Regions from separate parts of the Pseudomonas sessilinigenes genome, predicted to be linked through region 2. Evidence: predicted binding sites of a transcription regulator. Region 2 holds the regulator's gene; the other holds the start of a gene.

Region 1 (7,316 bases), 3.1 Mb from region 2:
CTGCTGGCTGATCACCGGCGAGAAGCCCTCCAGCGGAGCAACGGGATTGACCATCCAGGCCGAGTCATTGGAATGCTGCAGATAGTCGTTACGGGCCAGTTGTGGCAGCTGGCTGGCGGCAAAGATACCCGGCTGGGCCGCTGCCGGGTCGATGTCCCAGGCACACGCACGCCGCGAACCATCAAGGACGATGACCTGGGTTCCGGCCCGCGGGTCGCTGCAAAGCGCCAGCTTGGCCTGGGTGACGTTGGGTACCACCGATTGGTTCATATACAAGGCTCGCCCCTGGTCATCCACGGCCAGCGTGTTGACCCAGGGAATGCCCTGCAAGCGATGTACGCTGTCCTGCAGGCCAGCAATGCTGGAGGCCTGATTCATGGCTTGCCACTGGGTCAGCACCCGAGTGTTGTCCAGGTTCGCGTCACGCAGGCTGTAAGCGTATTGCCGGTTCCAGTCCAGCTCACCAGGCCATTGCACCACGGGGCCGAACTCCGAGCTGTAGAGTGTGCGCGATTGGCTCTGCAACTGGCCATCCACCCCCTTGACCTGCACCGTCACGACCTGGCGCACCAGAGGCACCGAACGGCCATCCAGCAAATACCGGGTCGGGTCCTTGGGGTCGAGTTGCAGGCGGTACAGGGTGAAATGCTTGGAGGCGTCCACCGTATGCGTCCAGGCCAGGTGCTGGTTGAAGCCGATATTGATCAGCGGTAGTCCGGGCAAGGCCGCACCCATGACATCCAGCTGACCAGGAATGGTCAGGTGCATTTGGTAAAAGCGCATGGCGCCAACCCAGGGAAAGTGCGGGTTGGCCAACAGCAATCCGCGGCCATTGAACGAGCGCTCGCTGCCGATGGCCACCGCGTTGCTGCCTCGATCCAGGGCAAAGCGCTGCTGGCGCGCGGAGGCCAGCTGCCAGGCCTGTGCCGACAATCCGGCCTGCGCTACAACGCCTGGCGGCGCGGCCCCAGCCAGGGCCTCGGCGAACTGCCCGGCCCCGCCCTCCACTAACAAGCGCCGGGTCAACTTCACCAAGTCCGCCGTGGTCAATGCCCGCACCCACTCGCCCTGGCACTGTTCTGGCAGTCCCTGCTTGCGGCGCTCAGCCAATTGACGGTTATACCCTTCGACATAACCCTGCATGCGCTCGCGCATCGCCGGAGTCTGCGCCTGCCAGAATGCTTCGACGGCCTGGGGAGTATTGAGCCAGCTGAAGAACACATCGCTGCTGAGATTGTCTCGCTGCTCCAGAGTCTGCGCCTCAGGGCCGAAATACCGTGAACGCTGGGCATTCACCGTCAACACTTCATTGGCCAGCAGGCACAGGTTGTCCTGGGCATAGGCATAACCGATGCCGTATCCCAGGCCACGCTCATCGCTGGCACGGATGTGCGGCACGCCGAAGCTGGTGCGACGGATCTCGGCTCGCGTCTGTTCCGGCTGGGCCAGCGCCTGGACGCCGCAACTGAAGCCCAGAACCAGGGCTGCAAGGCAAAAATTCGGGAACTGCCTGGAAATGATCACACCGACTCCTGATACAGAAATACAGAACCAGGGCTGGGGTGCAGGAAGAATGGGCAGGGCCGCCAGCCTGGGCATCCGGCCGGGCACGGATAACCCGGCGCCTGCCTGCCATACAGACGAAGCCGATGGAAAAAAATTAACCGCACCGCGCCTTTATCAAGGCGGTCATGACATGTCAGCGACCTGATACTGACAATTTTTCTACATCCAGGGCCTCATGATTTGCCCTGCTCGTTCGTCTAGTTACTAGAGCACCCATCATTCTTTTCCTGATCAGGCTCTGATTAAGGAGTTTTTGCATGTACAACCCGCAACTGCCAATGGACGGCAATACCGTGACCAGAACGCCCTCCCTGAACGCCGGCGCTGGTGTCTTCGGCAAAAACGTCGAGCGCCACAGCAACGAACGAATCAAGCACATGCTCAAGAGCTTCGGCCTGCGAACCAGCCTGATTCGCCTGAAAGTCATCGATGCCCTGCTCACTGCGGCCCAGAGCGAACGCTCCCTGGGAGTACGCGGCATCCACAGCCAACTGCTGGAACTGGATATTCCATTGTCGTTTCTAAGCGTGCGGGAAGTATTGAAGCGACTCTGCAGCGAGGGCGTCATCACCCTCAACGCAGACAAGAGCTACAGCCTGCACCAGCAGGCGGCAGCGGTGTTGGACGGCCTTGCCTGAGGCCGCCCGGCACGGGCTCAAGGCTTGACCTTGCGCCGCATCACGCCATTGATCACCACCACGATAACGGCCACGGCGATGGCGATGTACTGGAAGGTCTTCTCGCTGATGACGCCGCTGTTCTGTAGGTAGGAAAGGCCAAACATGATTCCCAGGACTGCCAGGGAAATCAGAATCGAATATTTCAAACGTTGTGACTGGGTCATTGCCGGAATCCTGAAGCTGAAATTGTATCCGCTGTGTATCAAGGCCAATGCCAAGCACATACCCGGATACGGGGATGTGCGGGGCAAATCGGGGTCACATGGTACAGGCGCGCTGGAGATTTTTCTTCCTCCCCGCCTTGTCATGTTCCCTGTGCCTTTGAGGATCGAGAAATGCTTCGTCGAATCACACTGCTGATTCCCCTGCTGGCCATACTGACCTTGTCGGGTTGCATCATCATGCCCCGCGATGGCTGGCATCACCGTTACTACGGTGGTGGCCCCGGCTACTACCACCGCTAAGTCATCCGGCCAAGCCATCGGCCATCCCCGCCCACTTGACCAACGCCCGCCCTGCTGCGGGCGTTTTGCTGCCTGCGCCAGGCTCAAGGCCTGGCGGGGCAATGGCCCTGGCGGGCGAACAGCTCCACCAGCCAATCGACGAATGCCCGTACCCGGGTAGAGAGCTGGCGCTGCGGCGGATAGAGCGCGGTCAAGGGCAAGGGCGGCGGCGCATAAGCCTGGAGCACCTCTTGCAAGGCCCCCGCCTGCAACGAGTGGGCAGCATGGTAGTACGGCGCCTGCACCAATCCATAGCCAGCCTCGCAAGCCGCCAGGTAACCGTCGGCACTGTTGACCGAGACCTGCCTGGGCAGCTCGACCTCCCGCAACAACCCATCCTGGACAAACTCCAGGCCATAGCGCTTGCCGGAGACGCTGGAAAAATACTCCACCATCCGGTGCCCTTGCAGATCCTCGAGAGACCGCGGAATACCGTACTGCCGCAAGTAGCCAGGGCTGGCGCAGGTGACCTGGGGCATCTGCGCCAAGGGTCTTGCCACCAGGCGGTCATCCAGGACCGGGCCACCGCGCAAAGCGCAATCGACCCCCTCGCGAATCAGGTCCACCGGGCGATCGTTGAGGCCGATCTCCAACTCGATCAACGGATAGCGAGCGGAGAACTCCGGCAGCGCCGGCATCAGGATCAGGCGACCAACTCCGGCCGGCATATCGACCCGCAACGTACCCCGCGGATTACGACGATCCTGGGAAAACACGGCCTCGGTTTCCTCCAGGTCCGCCAGCAGGCGCACGCAACGCTGGTAATAGGCGACGCCATCCAGGGTCGGACTGACCTGGCGAGTGGTGCGGTGCAGCAACTGCACCCCCAGGTAGGCCTCCAGCTGCTTGATCAGGATGGTCACCGAAGCCCTGGGCAACTGGAGGCTGTCGGCAGCCCGGGCAAAACCACCGAGTTCGACGATCCGGGTGAAGACACGCATGGCGTTGAAACGGTCCATCACTCCTCCGATAATTGTTTAGAAAATAATAATAGTGATAGTGATTTTTGCCTGTTTATCCGAATTTTGTCGAGCAGCACAATAGCGCCATCCCCCACCATCGGAGTATCCGACAATGCACACTCGACAATTGGGCCGTAACGGCCCGCAGGTTTCCGCCATAGGCCTGGGCTGCATGGGCATGAGCGACTTCTACACCACCGGCAGCGATCCCCGGGAGTCCATCGCCACCTTGCATCGAGCCATGGAGCTGGGCATCACCCTGCTGGACACCGCCGACATGTACGGTCCCCACAGCAACGAAGAGCTGATCGGCCAGGCGATTCGCGGCAAACGCGAGCACGTGTTCCTGGCCAGCAAGTTCGGCATTGTCCGCGACCCCAGCAAACCCTCTGCCCGCGAGGTCGATGGCCGCCCGGAATATGTGCGCGCCGCCATCGATGGCAGCCTGCGACGCCTGGGAGTCGATACCCTGGACCTGTATTACCAGCACCGCATCGATCCCGAGGTCCCCATCGAGGAAACCGTCGGTGCCATGGCCGAACTGGTGAAAGCCGGCAAGGTACGTTACCTGGGGCTGAGCGAAGCCTCGGCGAGCACCCTGGAACGAGCGCACAAGGTCCACCCCATCAGCGCCCTGCAAAGCGAGTACTCATTGTGGAGCCGCGACCCCGAGGAAAACGACTGCCTTGCCACCTGCCAGCGCCTGGGCATCGCTTTCGTTCCCTACAGCCCGCTGGGCCGGGGTTTTCTCACCGGCGCCCTGAAGAGCCCGGACGACTTCGCTGCCGATGATTACCGGCGTTTCAACCCGCGGTTCCAGGGAGAGAACTTCCAGAGCAACCTGCGCCTGGTGGAACAGGTGCAGCAGTTGGCGATACAGAAGGAGGTCAGCGCTGGGCAACTGGCCCTGGCCTGGGTCCTGGCCCAGGGTGAATACCTGATACCCATCCCCGGTACCAAGCAGCGGCGCTATCTGGAGGAGAACGTAGCGGCCCTGGACGTGCGCCTGAGCGCCGACGACCTGGCGTCGCTGGGCCGCATCTTCAGCCCGCAAGCCACCGCCGGCACTCGCTACAGCGAAGAGGTGATGGCCCTGCTCAATCGCTGAAACGACAAGGCCGGGGTCGCTGGTAAAGCGCCCCGGCCTTTTTTAGCCCGACTCAGGCCTTGGCGGAGGTGGAGCCGTCTTTGTTGGGCACCGTAGTGCCGTTGCCCTTGCCGTAGTTCTGCAAGCTCTGCAGGACGTAGATGGCCTTCTTGTACTCAGGGATCAGGTAGTTGGCGTACTTGTTGCCCTTGAGGTTGTTGTTCTGGATGTCGTCGAGCTTCATCGCGAAATACTCCAGGGCGTTGAACGACTCCTCAGGATTTTTCGGGATGCCAAAACGGTCGAACTTGTCACCGGCATTGATCAGGTTCAACGCCGTCACGTCCGAGATCAAACCGTTGTTCTTGAGGAAGGTACTCATGCTCCCCAAGGACTTGATAGTGACGTTGGTCGGATCGAAACCCTTGATTTGCTTGTGCAGCTTGAGCTGATCCATCTTGCGGACATCGAGCACCGTAGGGTTCTGCCCCACCTGGCCCAGGATCTGCCGGACCTTGGCGCTTTGCGGGACTTTCTTCACGTCGCCACCGCTCTGGTTCAATAGACCGGCCTTGCTGCTCCAGCCCCCAACGTATCCGATTGCCATACTGATACTCCTGTAGTCCGGCTTTCCAATTCCCCTGCGGGCTATCTTCGGACTCTGCGAAAAGTCCTGGATAAGCTACTCAAACAGGGTAACTGCTGTATTGAAACATCTGAATGGACGCAAGTATCAACGCCGAAACAATCATCGCCAATGATTTATTTCCACAATTTACAATTTTCGTACATTTTCGACACGATCTCCCAAAGGCCCGTATTTAAAGGGTCTCAGCACTTCAAAAAACCTTCCCTGGATCGATTTTGGCTATCTGAAAGGTATCAAGCCTGAAAAATCCAGCACCTGCTCAGCATTCCGGCAGACTCTTTGCTAATAAATTCAAACTTTTTGGACAAACGTCCTAAAGAGCCCTGGATTCGTGCCGACAACTTATGAATGCCCCTAGCAAGGTGCAGCCCCCAAAGAATAAGAAACGCTCGGTAAGGACAGGTCCCATGCCCGCTTTGCGCACGATTCAAACCCGCTACACGCTGTTCCTGGTCCTGTTCATTGTCTTGATGCTGGTACTCACCGTGCTGGGCATCGGCCAGTTGGTAGCCCCCAAGCTGCGCCACACCGAAGAACAAGTCGCCCTCGATCGCATCGCCGAGGTGGCAGAACGCATCCAGGGTGAGTTGAACAAGGTCCAGGCCCAGCAACGCAGCATCACCCAGACCATCCCCCTGCTCGACAGCGACAGCATCGACCGCGTCTTGCCAGAACTGGTGGACCAATACGGCGAGCAGAAGGTCTTCGGTGGCGGCATCTGGCCCTTGCCCGGCCAGCGCACTCCGGGGCGCGCCAAGCACAGCACCTTCTGGCACCGCGATGGCTCGGGCAAGCTCAAGGTCAATACCTTCTGGAACAGTGACGCCGCGCCCAACTATTACGACCAGGCCTGGTACAAGGGCGGCCTGCAGAGCCCAGCGGGCCATTGTGCCTGGGCTGCGGCCTACAAGGATGACGCCAGTGCCGAACCGCGCACCAACTGCGCCATGGCGATCAGCCGCGACGGCGCCGCCTATGGCGTGGCGACCATCGATGTGACCCTGGGCTTTTTCAACGAGCTGGTCGCTCGCCAGGAACAGGCCCTGGGCGCCCAGATGCTGATCGTCGAGGCCGATGGCAAGATCATCAGCAACAGCTCGCGGATCAATAGCCCGATTGTCCTGAAGAACATCAGCGAACTGGCCCCCGCCTCGCCCTTCGCGGCCCAGGTGCAGCAAGCCCTGGGCAAGCACGATAGTGGCTTGCAACGCCTGGAGTTCGACAACGGCGGCGTGGCCAGCACCTTCTTCATGCGTCCCATCGAAGGCACTCCCTGGTTCCTTGCCAGCGCCCTGCCAACCCGCTTGATCACCGCCCAGCGCGACGATGTGCTGAGCACCCTGAGCCTGTTGCAATTACCCATGGTGCTGCTGCTGGTACTGCTGCAGATCTATGCCATCCGCCAACTGGTGCAACGAATGAAAGCCCTCAAGGCCAATATCGATGCCCTGGCCACTGGCGATGCCGACCTGACCCGGCGCATCACCATCCGTGCCGAGGATGAACTGGGAGCCATTGGTCACTCGATCAACCGCTTCATCAGCTACCTGCAAGACATGATCGGCGAAGTGACCCAGGCCACTGATGCCATGGCCGACAGCCTGCATCAGTTGCAGCGGACCTCGCAGCAGACCGGACAGATCCTGGCCCGACATGCCTCGGAAACCGACCAGACCGTCACTGCCATTACCCAGATGAGTTCCACCGCCGACAGTGTCGCGGCCAATGCCGCCGAGACCGCAGCCTTCACCCAGCGTGCCAATGAGCATGCCGAACATTCGCGACAGGTGGTGGGCCAAGCCTCGGGCAGCGTGATCGCCCTGGTCGAGGAAGTGGCCAGCGCGACCCAGAAAGTCGAAGCCATGCAAC
Region 2 (7,316 bases):
GGCATGATCGCCAGGGTCAACGGCACCTTGATCACGATCTTCGAACCCAGGCCCTTGGTCGAGTAGATATTGATCGAGCCGTTGAGCTGGGAAATCTTGGTCTTGACCACGTCCATGCCCACACCGCGACCAGAGACATCGGAGATCTCGGTCTTGGTGGAGAAGCCCGGGGCGAAGATCAGGTTGTAGCACTCGGTATCGCTCAGGCGATCGGCGGCGTCCTTGTCCATCACCCCGCGCTTGACCGCGATGGCGCGCAGGACGTTGGGGTCCATGCCCTTGCCGTCGTCGGAGATCGACAACAGGATGTGGTCGCCCTCCTGTTCCGCTGCCAGCACCACCTTGCCCAGGCGGGACTTGCCCGACTCCTCGCGCTCTTCCGGCGACTCGATACCATGGTCCACCGCGTTGCGCACCAAGTGCACCAGCGGGTCGGCCAGGGCTTCCACCAGGTTCTTGTCGAGGTCGGTTTCTTCCCCCACCAGCTCCAGGTTGATCTCTTTCTTGAGCTGCCGGGCCAGGTCGCGAACCAGGCGCGGGAAGCGCCCGAAGACCTTCTTGATCGGCTGCATGCGGGTCTTCATCACCGCGGTCTGCAGGTCGGCGGTAACCACGTCGAGGTTCGACACCGCCTTGGACATGGCCTCGTCGCCACTGTTGAGACCCAGGCGCACCAGGCGGTTACGCACCAGCACCAGCTCGCCCACCATGTTCATGATTTCGTCCAGGCGCGCGGTATCCACGCGCACCGTGGTTTCTGCTTCACTGGCAGGCTTTTCCGCCGGGGCCGCAGCCGCTGCGCGGGCTGGGGCCGGGGCAGCGGCTGGCTTCGGCGCTTCGGCCTTGGCTTCGGCTTTCGGCGCGACTGGCTTGGCCACCGCAGCGGCGGCCGGGGCGGATGGCGCAGCCGGTGCGGAAGCCGCTGCCGGGGCCGCGGGCTTGGCTGTCCCCGGGGTGTCGGAGAACTTGCCTTTGCCATGCAGCTCGTCGAGCAGGGATTCGAATTCGTGATCGCTGATCAGGTCGCTGCCCGCGGCGGCGGCACTGGCTGCCGGCGTAGCGGGAACGGCGGCCACGGCCGATTCCAGCGCGTCAACGGCAAAGTTGCCCTTGCCATGCAGCTGATCGAGCAAGGCTTCGAATTCATCATCGGTAATTTCATCGCTGCCGGCGGCTGCGCCGCTGTCGGCACTGGCCGCGGCAGGTGCGATGGCATCGGGGGCGAACTGGCCCTTGCCATGCAACTGGTCCAGCAGGGACTCGAACTCGGCATCGGTGATTTCATCACTGGCCGCTTCGCCCTCAACCGCTGGCGCAGCAGCAGGTGCAGCCTCGGCTTCGGCCTTGGCAGCGCTCAGCGAGTCGAGCAGGAGTTCGAATTCATTGTCGGTGATATCGCCCGACGGGCTTTCGGCCGCAGGCTCCGCTACCACTTCCACCACCTCTTCCACCACCGGTTCGGGGGCGGGTTCGGCACCAGCCGGCTCAGCCAGGCGGGCCAGGGCGGAAAGCAGTTCAGGTGTCGCAGGAGTGATCTCGGAACGCTCGCGGACCTGGCCGAACATGCTGTTCACCGTGTCCAGCGCTTCGAGCACCACATCCATCAGTTCCGAATCGACACGCCTCTCACCCTTGCGCAGGATGTCGAAGACGTTCTCGGCGATATGGCAGCACTCCACCAGCTCGTTGAGCTGGAGGAAGCCGGCGCCCCCTTTAACAGTGTGAAAACCGCGAAAAATTGCGTTGAGCAGATCCGCATCATCCGGCCGGCTTTCCAGCTCGACCAGTTGTTCGGACAGTTGCTCTAGAATCTCGCCGGCCTCAACCAGGAAATCCTGAAGGATCTCTTCATCGGCGCCGAAGCTCATTAATGGGTGCTCCTAGAATCCAAGGCTGGAAAGCAAATCGTCTACATCGTCCTGACCGGACATAACGTCTTCCCGTTTATCGGCATGAATCTGCGGACCTTCACCCTTAGCGAGATGTTTTTGCGGATCTTTTTCCGCTAGGATCGAGGCACGGTCATGTTCGATGCCGGCGAAACGATCGACCTGGCTGGCCATCAAGACGAGTTTGAGCAAATTGCTTTCGACTTCCGTGACCAACTGGGTCACGCGCTTGATCACCTGGCCGGTAAGGTCCTGGTAATCCTGCGCCAGAAGAATGTCGTTGAGGTGGCCCGAGACGGTACGGGTCTCCTGTTCGCTACGAGTCAGGAAACTGTCGACCCGACGCGCCAGCTCGCGAAACTCCTCGGCCCCGACCTCGCGCCGCATGAAGCGCCCCCAGTCCACGCTCAACGCCTGGGCTTCGCTGCTCAGGCCGTTGACCAGCGGGGTGCTGCTCTCCACCAGGTCCATGGTGCGGTTGGCCGCGGCTTCCGTCAGCCGGACCACGTAGGACAGGCGCTCGGTGGCATCCGTGATCTGTGAAACTTCCTCGGCTTGCGGCATGTGCGGATCGATCTGGAAATTGACGATCGCACTATGCAACTCGCGGGTGAGCTTGCCCACTTCCTGGTACAGGCCGCGGTCACGGGTCTGATTGAGCTCATGGATCAGTTGCACAGCTTCGCCGAACTTGCCCTTTTCCAGGCTTTCGACCAGCTCCAGCGCATGTTTTTTCAGGGTCGACTCAAAGTCGCCCAGTGAAGATTCGTTATGCTCCATAGCTCCCCCGTGGCGCAATGGCTACGCATCTCAACCGATGCGTTCGAAGATCTTCTCGATCTTCTCTTTCAGCGCCTGGGCCGTGAATGGTTTGACGACATAGCCGTTTACGCCGGCCTGGGCGGCTTCGATGATCTGCTCACGCTTGGCTTCGGCAGTGACCATCAGTACCGGCAGGTGCTTGAGTTTTTCATCGGCGCGCACATGACGCAGCAGGTCGATACCGGTCATGCCCGGCATGTTCCAGTCCGTTACCAGAAAGTCGATGCTCCCGCTGTTGAGAACCGGGATGGCAGTGGTGCCATCGTCGGCCTCGACCGTGTTGGTGAAACCCAGATCACGCAACAGGTTTTTTATGATCCGCCGCATCGTTGAGAAGTCATCAACGATGAGGATTTTCATGTTCTTGTCCAATTCGACCTCCAAGCAGTCTTAAACGCATCCAGTACCTGGATACGCCATTCAATCAATCCGGCATAACACGCAACGACTGCATGGAGCACATACTGCAAAACCGGCCAGGCACAAGGCCCGACCGGTCTTGGGCGCAGTGTCCCCACACTGCCTGTCAGCGCGCTCGCCACTCCCCCAAACGCCCCCGCAAGCGGGCCGCGCACTGGCTGTGTAACTGGCTGACCCGCGATTCGCTGACCCCCAGGACCTCACCGATTTCCTTGAGGTTCAGCTCTTCGTCGTAGTACAGCGCCAACACCAGTCGCTCGCGCTCCGGCAAATTGGCAATCGCATCCGCCAACGCGGCCTGGAAGCGTTCATCCTCCAGGTCCCGTGACGGCTCGAGATGAGCACTGGCGCCATCCTCGTGCAGCCCTTCGTGTTCGCCGTCCTGCAACAGGTCGTCGAAACTGAACAGTCGGCTGCCCAGGGTGTCGTTCAAAATCCCGTAATAATCATCGAGGCTCAATTGAAGTTCGGCCGCAACCTCGTGATCTTTAGCGTCACGACCGGTTTTAGCTTCAATTGCGCGAATGGCATCACTGACCATGCGCGTATTACGGTGCACCGAACGCGGGGCCCAGTCGCCTTTACGAACCTCGTCGAGCATCGCACCGCGGATACGGATACCCGCGTAGGTCTCGAAACTCGCACCCTTGCTCGCGTCGTACTTGGTCGACACTTCGAGCAAACCGATCATCCCGGCCTGGATCAGGTCTTCCACCTGGACGCTGGCCGGCAACCGCGCCAACAGGTGATAGGCAATACGCTTGACCAGGGGCGCATAGCGCTCGATCAGTTCGTATTGGCTGTCACGCGCCGACTTCTTGTAGAGGTTGTAGCCACTGGCAGTCATAGCACCGGTCCCGCTGTTTGATGCACTAGCCGCTCGACAAAAAACTCCAGGTGCCCGCGAGGGTTCGCCGGCAATGGCCAGGTATCGACTTTTTGCGCGATGGCCTTGAACGCCAATGCACATTTCGAACGAGGAAAGGCTTCATAGACCGCACGCTGCTTTTGCACGGCCTTGCGCACGCTTTCGTCGTAGGGAACTGCGCCGACATATTGTAAGGCCACGTCCAGGAACCGATCAGTGACCTTGGTCAACTTTGCAAACAGGTTGCGCCCTTCCTGGGGGCTCTGGGCCATGTTGGCCAGGACCCGGAAACGGTTCATGCCGTAGTCGCGGTTGAGCAGCTTGATCAGGGCGTAGGCATCGGTGATCGAGGTCGGCTCGTCGCAGACCACCAGCAGCACTTCCTGGGCCGCGCGGACAAAACTGACTACCGAGTCACCAATACCCGCAGCAGTGTCGATCACCAGCACATCGAGGTTGTCGCCGATGTCGCTGAAGGCCTGGATCAGGCCGGCATGCTGGGCCGGGCTCAGGTGCACCATGCTCTGGGTGCCCGAGGCTGCCGGCACGATACGGATGCCGCCCGGGCCCTGGAGCAGCACATCGCGCAGCTCGCAGCGCCCTTCGATGACATCGGCCAGGGTACGTTTGGGGGTCAGTCCCAGCAGGACATCGACATTGGCCAATCCCAGGTCGGCATCCAGCAGCAACACCCGCCGGCCGAGCTCAGCCAGAGCCAGGGACAAGTTCACTGACACATTAGTCTTGCCGACGCCACCTTTGCCGCCGGTCACCGCAATCACCTGTACGGGATGCATGCTGCCCATGTTCTTTCTTTACCTTGTCTTACTTAGACGGGGCCACATAACTGGCTGCGTGTTCACCATTGGAACAGTGCCTGGCAGACCATCGATGTAGATACGCTGCAATCTATCCATGAGTACCTCAACCGACCCGCTTGGCCGGATTGTGGTACAGGTCAGCGAACATGTCGGCCATGGCCTCTTCGCTGGGTTCTTCCTGCATCTGCACGCTCACTGCGCGGCTCACCAACTGATGCCGGCGGGGCAGATGCAAGTCGTCAGGAATCCGCGGCCCATCGGTCAGATAGGCAACCGGCAGTTCGTGACTGATGGCCAGGCTCAATACCTCGCCAAGACTGGCCGTTTCATCCAGTTTAGTCAGGATGCAACCGGCCAGGCCGCAGCGCTTGTAGCTGTGGTAGGCGGCGGTCAGCACCTGCTTCTGGCTAGTGGTGGCCAGCACCAGGTAGTTCTTCGCCCGGATACCGCGACCGGCCAGGCTTTCCAGTTGCATGCGCAGCGCCGGATCGCTGGCCTGCAGGCCGGCGGTATCGATCAGCACCACGCGCTTGCGCAACAGTGGGTCCAGGGCCTGGGCCAGGGACTGGCCAGGGTCGACATGGGTCACCGAGACATTGAGGATCCGCCCCAGGGTCTTGAGTTGCTCCTGGGCGCCGATGCGATAACTGTCCATGCTCACCAGCGCGATGTTCTGCGCACCGTACTTGAGCACATAGCGCGCCGCCAGCTTGGCCAGGGTCGTGGTCTTGCCCATGCCGGCCGGGCCGACCATGGCAATCACCCCGCCCTCTTCCAGAGGCTCGAGCTCCGGTGTCTGGATCATCCGCGCCAGGTGGGCCAGGAGCATGCGCCAGGCCTGGCGAGGCTCGTCGATATCGGTGATCAAGGCCAGCAGGTCGCGCGCCAGCGGGCCGGAAAGGCCAATGCGCTGCAGCCGGCGCCAGAGATTGGCCTGCTCCGGACGACTGCCCTGCAACTGGCTCCAGGCCAGGGAGCCCAGCTGGACTTCCAGCAGCTCGCGCAGGCCGTTGAGCTCGAAACGCATCGAATCCAGGGCACGATTGTCCACCGCCGGTGCAGCAGGGGCTGGCGCCGGGCGCGGGCGCTCGGTCAGGGTCGGTTCGATCAGGGGCTCGGCGGCGGTCAACGGCAGGCCGGCGAACAACTGACGGTTGGTCATCGAGGTACTGTCGCCCTCGCTGCGCAGGCTGAGTTCGGCCTGGGCCGTGACGATCCGCGACTGAGTCTTGCGCAGCTCGTCCTCGAGCTCCATGTTCGGAACCCGCGGCGACAGTGCCGACAACTTGTAATCCAGCGCCGCCGTCAGCTCGACACCACCGGCGATCCGGCGGTTGCCGATGATGGCAGCCTCAGCGCCCAGCTCATCACGAACCAGCTTCATGGCCTGACGCATATCGGCGGCGAAAAAACGCTTAACTTGCATAACCCACTACCTCAGCCGTTGGGCCCTACTGTCGCAACGATGGTCACTTGCTTGTTGTCAGGAATTTCCTGGTACGCCAGCACATGCAAACCCGGAACGGCCAAGCGACCGAACCGCGAGAGCATGGCGCGGACCGGACCTGCAACCAACAGGATCACCGGTTGACCTTGCATCTCTTGACGCTGCGCCGCTTCGATCAGCGAACGCTGCAGCTTTTCTGCCATGCTTGGCTCGAGCAGAACGCCTTCTTCCTGGCCTTGTCCTGCCTTCTGCAAACTGCTGAGCAAAATTTGTTCCAACCTTGGCTCCAAGGTGATCACAGGCAGCTCGGACTCAGTACCTACAATGCTTTGGACAATGGCGCGCGAGAGTCCGACGCGGACCGCAGCCACCAAAGCGGCAGTATCTTGACTCTTAGCGGCATTGTTGGCGATGGCCTCGGCAATGCTGCGAATGTCCCGCACGGGCACCTGCTCGGCCAACAGCGCCTGCAGCACCTTGAGCAACTGCGACAACGACAGCACGCCCGGCACCAGCTCCTCGGCCAGCTTCGGCGAACTCTTGGCCAGCAGCTGCATCAGTTGCTGGACTTCCTCGTGGCCGATCAGCTCACTGGAATGCTTGTACAGAATCTGGTTCAAGTGGGTCGCGACCACGGTGCTGGCGTCCACCACGGTGTAGCCCAGGGATTGGGCCTGGGGCCGCTGGCTGATCTCGATCCATACCGCTTCCAGGCCGAAGGCCGGGTCCCGGGCGGCGATGCCATTGAGCGTGCCGTAGACCTGCCCCGGGTTGATCGCCAGTTCGCGATCCGGGTAGATCTCGGCCTCGGCCAGGATCACGCCCATCAGGGTCAGGCGATAGGCGCTGGGCGCCAGGTCCAGGTTATCGCGGATATGCACGGTGGGCATGAGGAATCCCAGGTCCTGGGACAACTTCTTGCGCACGCCCTTGATCCGCGCGAGCAACTGCCCACCCTGGTTGCGGTCCACCAGGGGAATCAGGCGGTAGCCGACTTCCAGGCCGATCATGTCGATGGGAGTCACGTCATCCCAGCCCAGCTCCTTGGT

What was found. The regulator FliA, encoded in region 2, starts transcription of late flagellar genes. The targets are predictions, from matches to a motif close to CTAAAGTTTNNNNNNNNNNNGCCGNTAA.
Region 1: the regulator FliA is predicted to act here: its motif matches at 5,761-5,788, upstream of C4K39_RS25665 (methyl-accepting chemotaxis protein).

Annotation. Positions count from the first base shown of each region.
Region 1 covers NZ_CP027706.1:5,574,597-5,581,912, forward strand. Annotated here, with positions in the region: gene pvdQ (bifunctional acylase PvdQ) at 1-1,524, opposite strand, end outside; gene C4K39_RS25640 (fe2+ zn2+ uptake regulation protein) at 1,824-2,204, shown strand; gene C4K39_RS25645 (hypothetical protein) at 2,222-2,410, opposite strand; gene C4K39_RS32025 (hypothetical protein) at 2,582-2,710, shown strand; gene C4K39_RS25650 (LysR family transcriptional regulator) at 2,794-3,708, opposite strand; gene C4K39_RS25655 (aldo/keto reductase) at 3,824-4,819, shown strand; gene C4K39_RS25660 (hypothetical protein) at 4,872-5,405, opposite strand; gene C4K39_RS25665 (methyl-accepting chemotaxis protein) at 5,855-7,316, shown strand, end outside.
Region 2 covers NZ_CP027706.1:1,798,085-1,805,400, reverse strand. Annotated here, with positions in the region: gene C4K39_RS08520 (chemotaxis protein CheA) at 1-1,868, opposite strand, end outside; gene C4K39_RS08515 (protein phosphatase CheZ) at 1,881-2,669, opposite strand; gene C4K39_RS08510 (chemotaxis response regulator CheY) at 2,700-3,071, opposite strand; gene fliA (RNA polymerase sigma factor FliA) at 3,238-3,978, opposite strand; gene fleN (flagellar synthesis regulator FleN) at 3,975-4,805, opposite strand; gene flhF (flagellar biosynthesis GTPase FlhF) at 4,924-6,246, opposite strand; gene flhA (flagellar biosynthesis protein FlhA) at 6,258-7,316, opposite strand, start outside.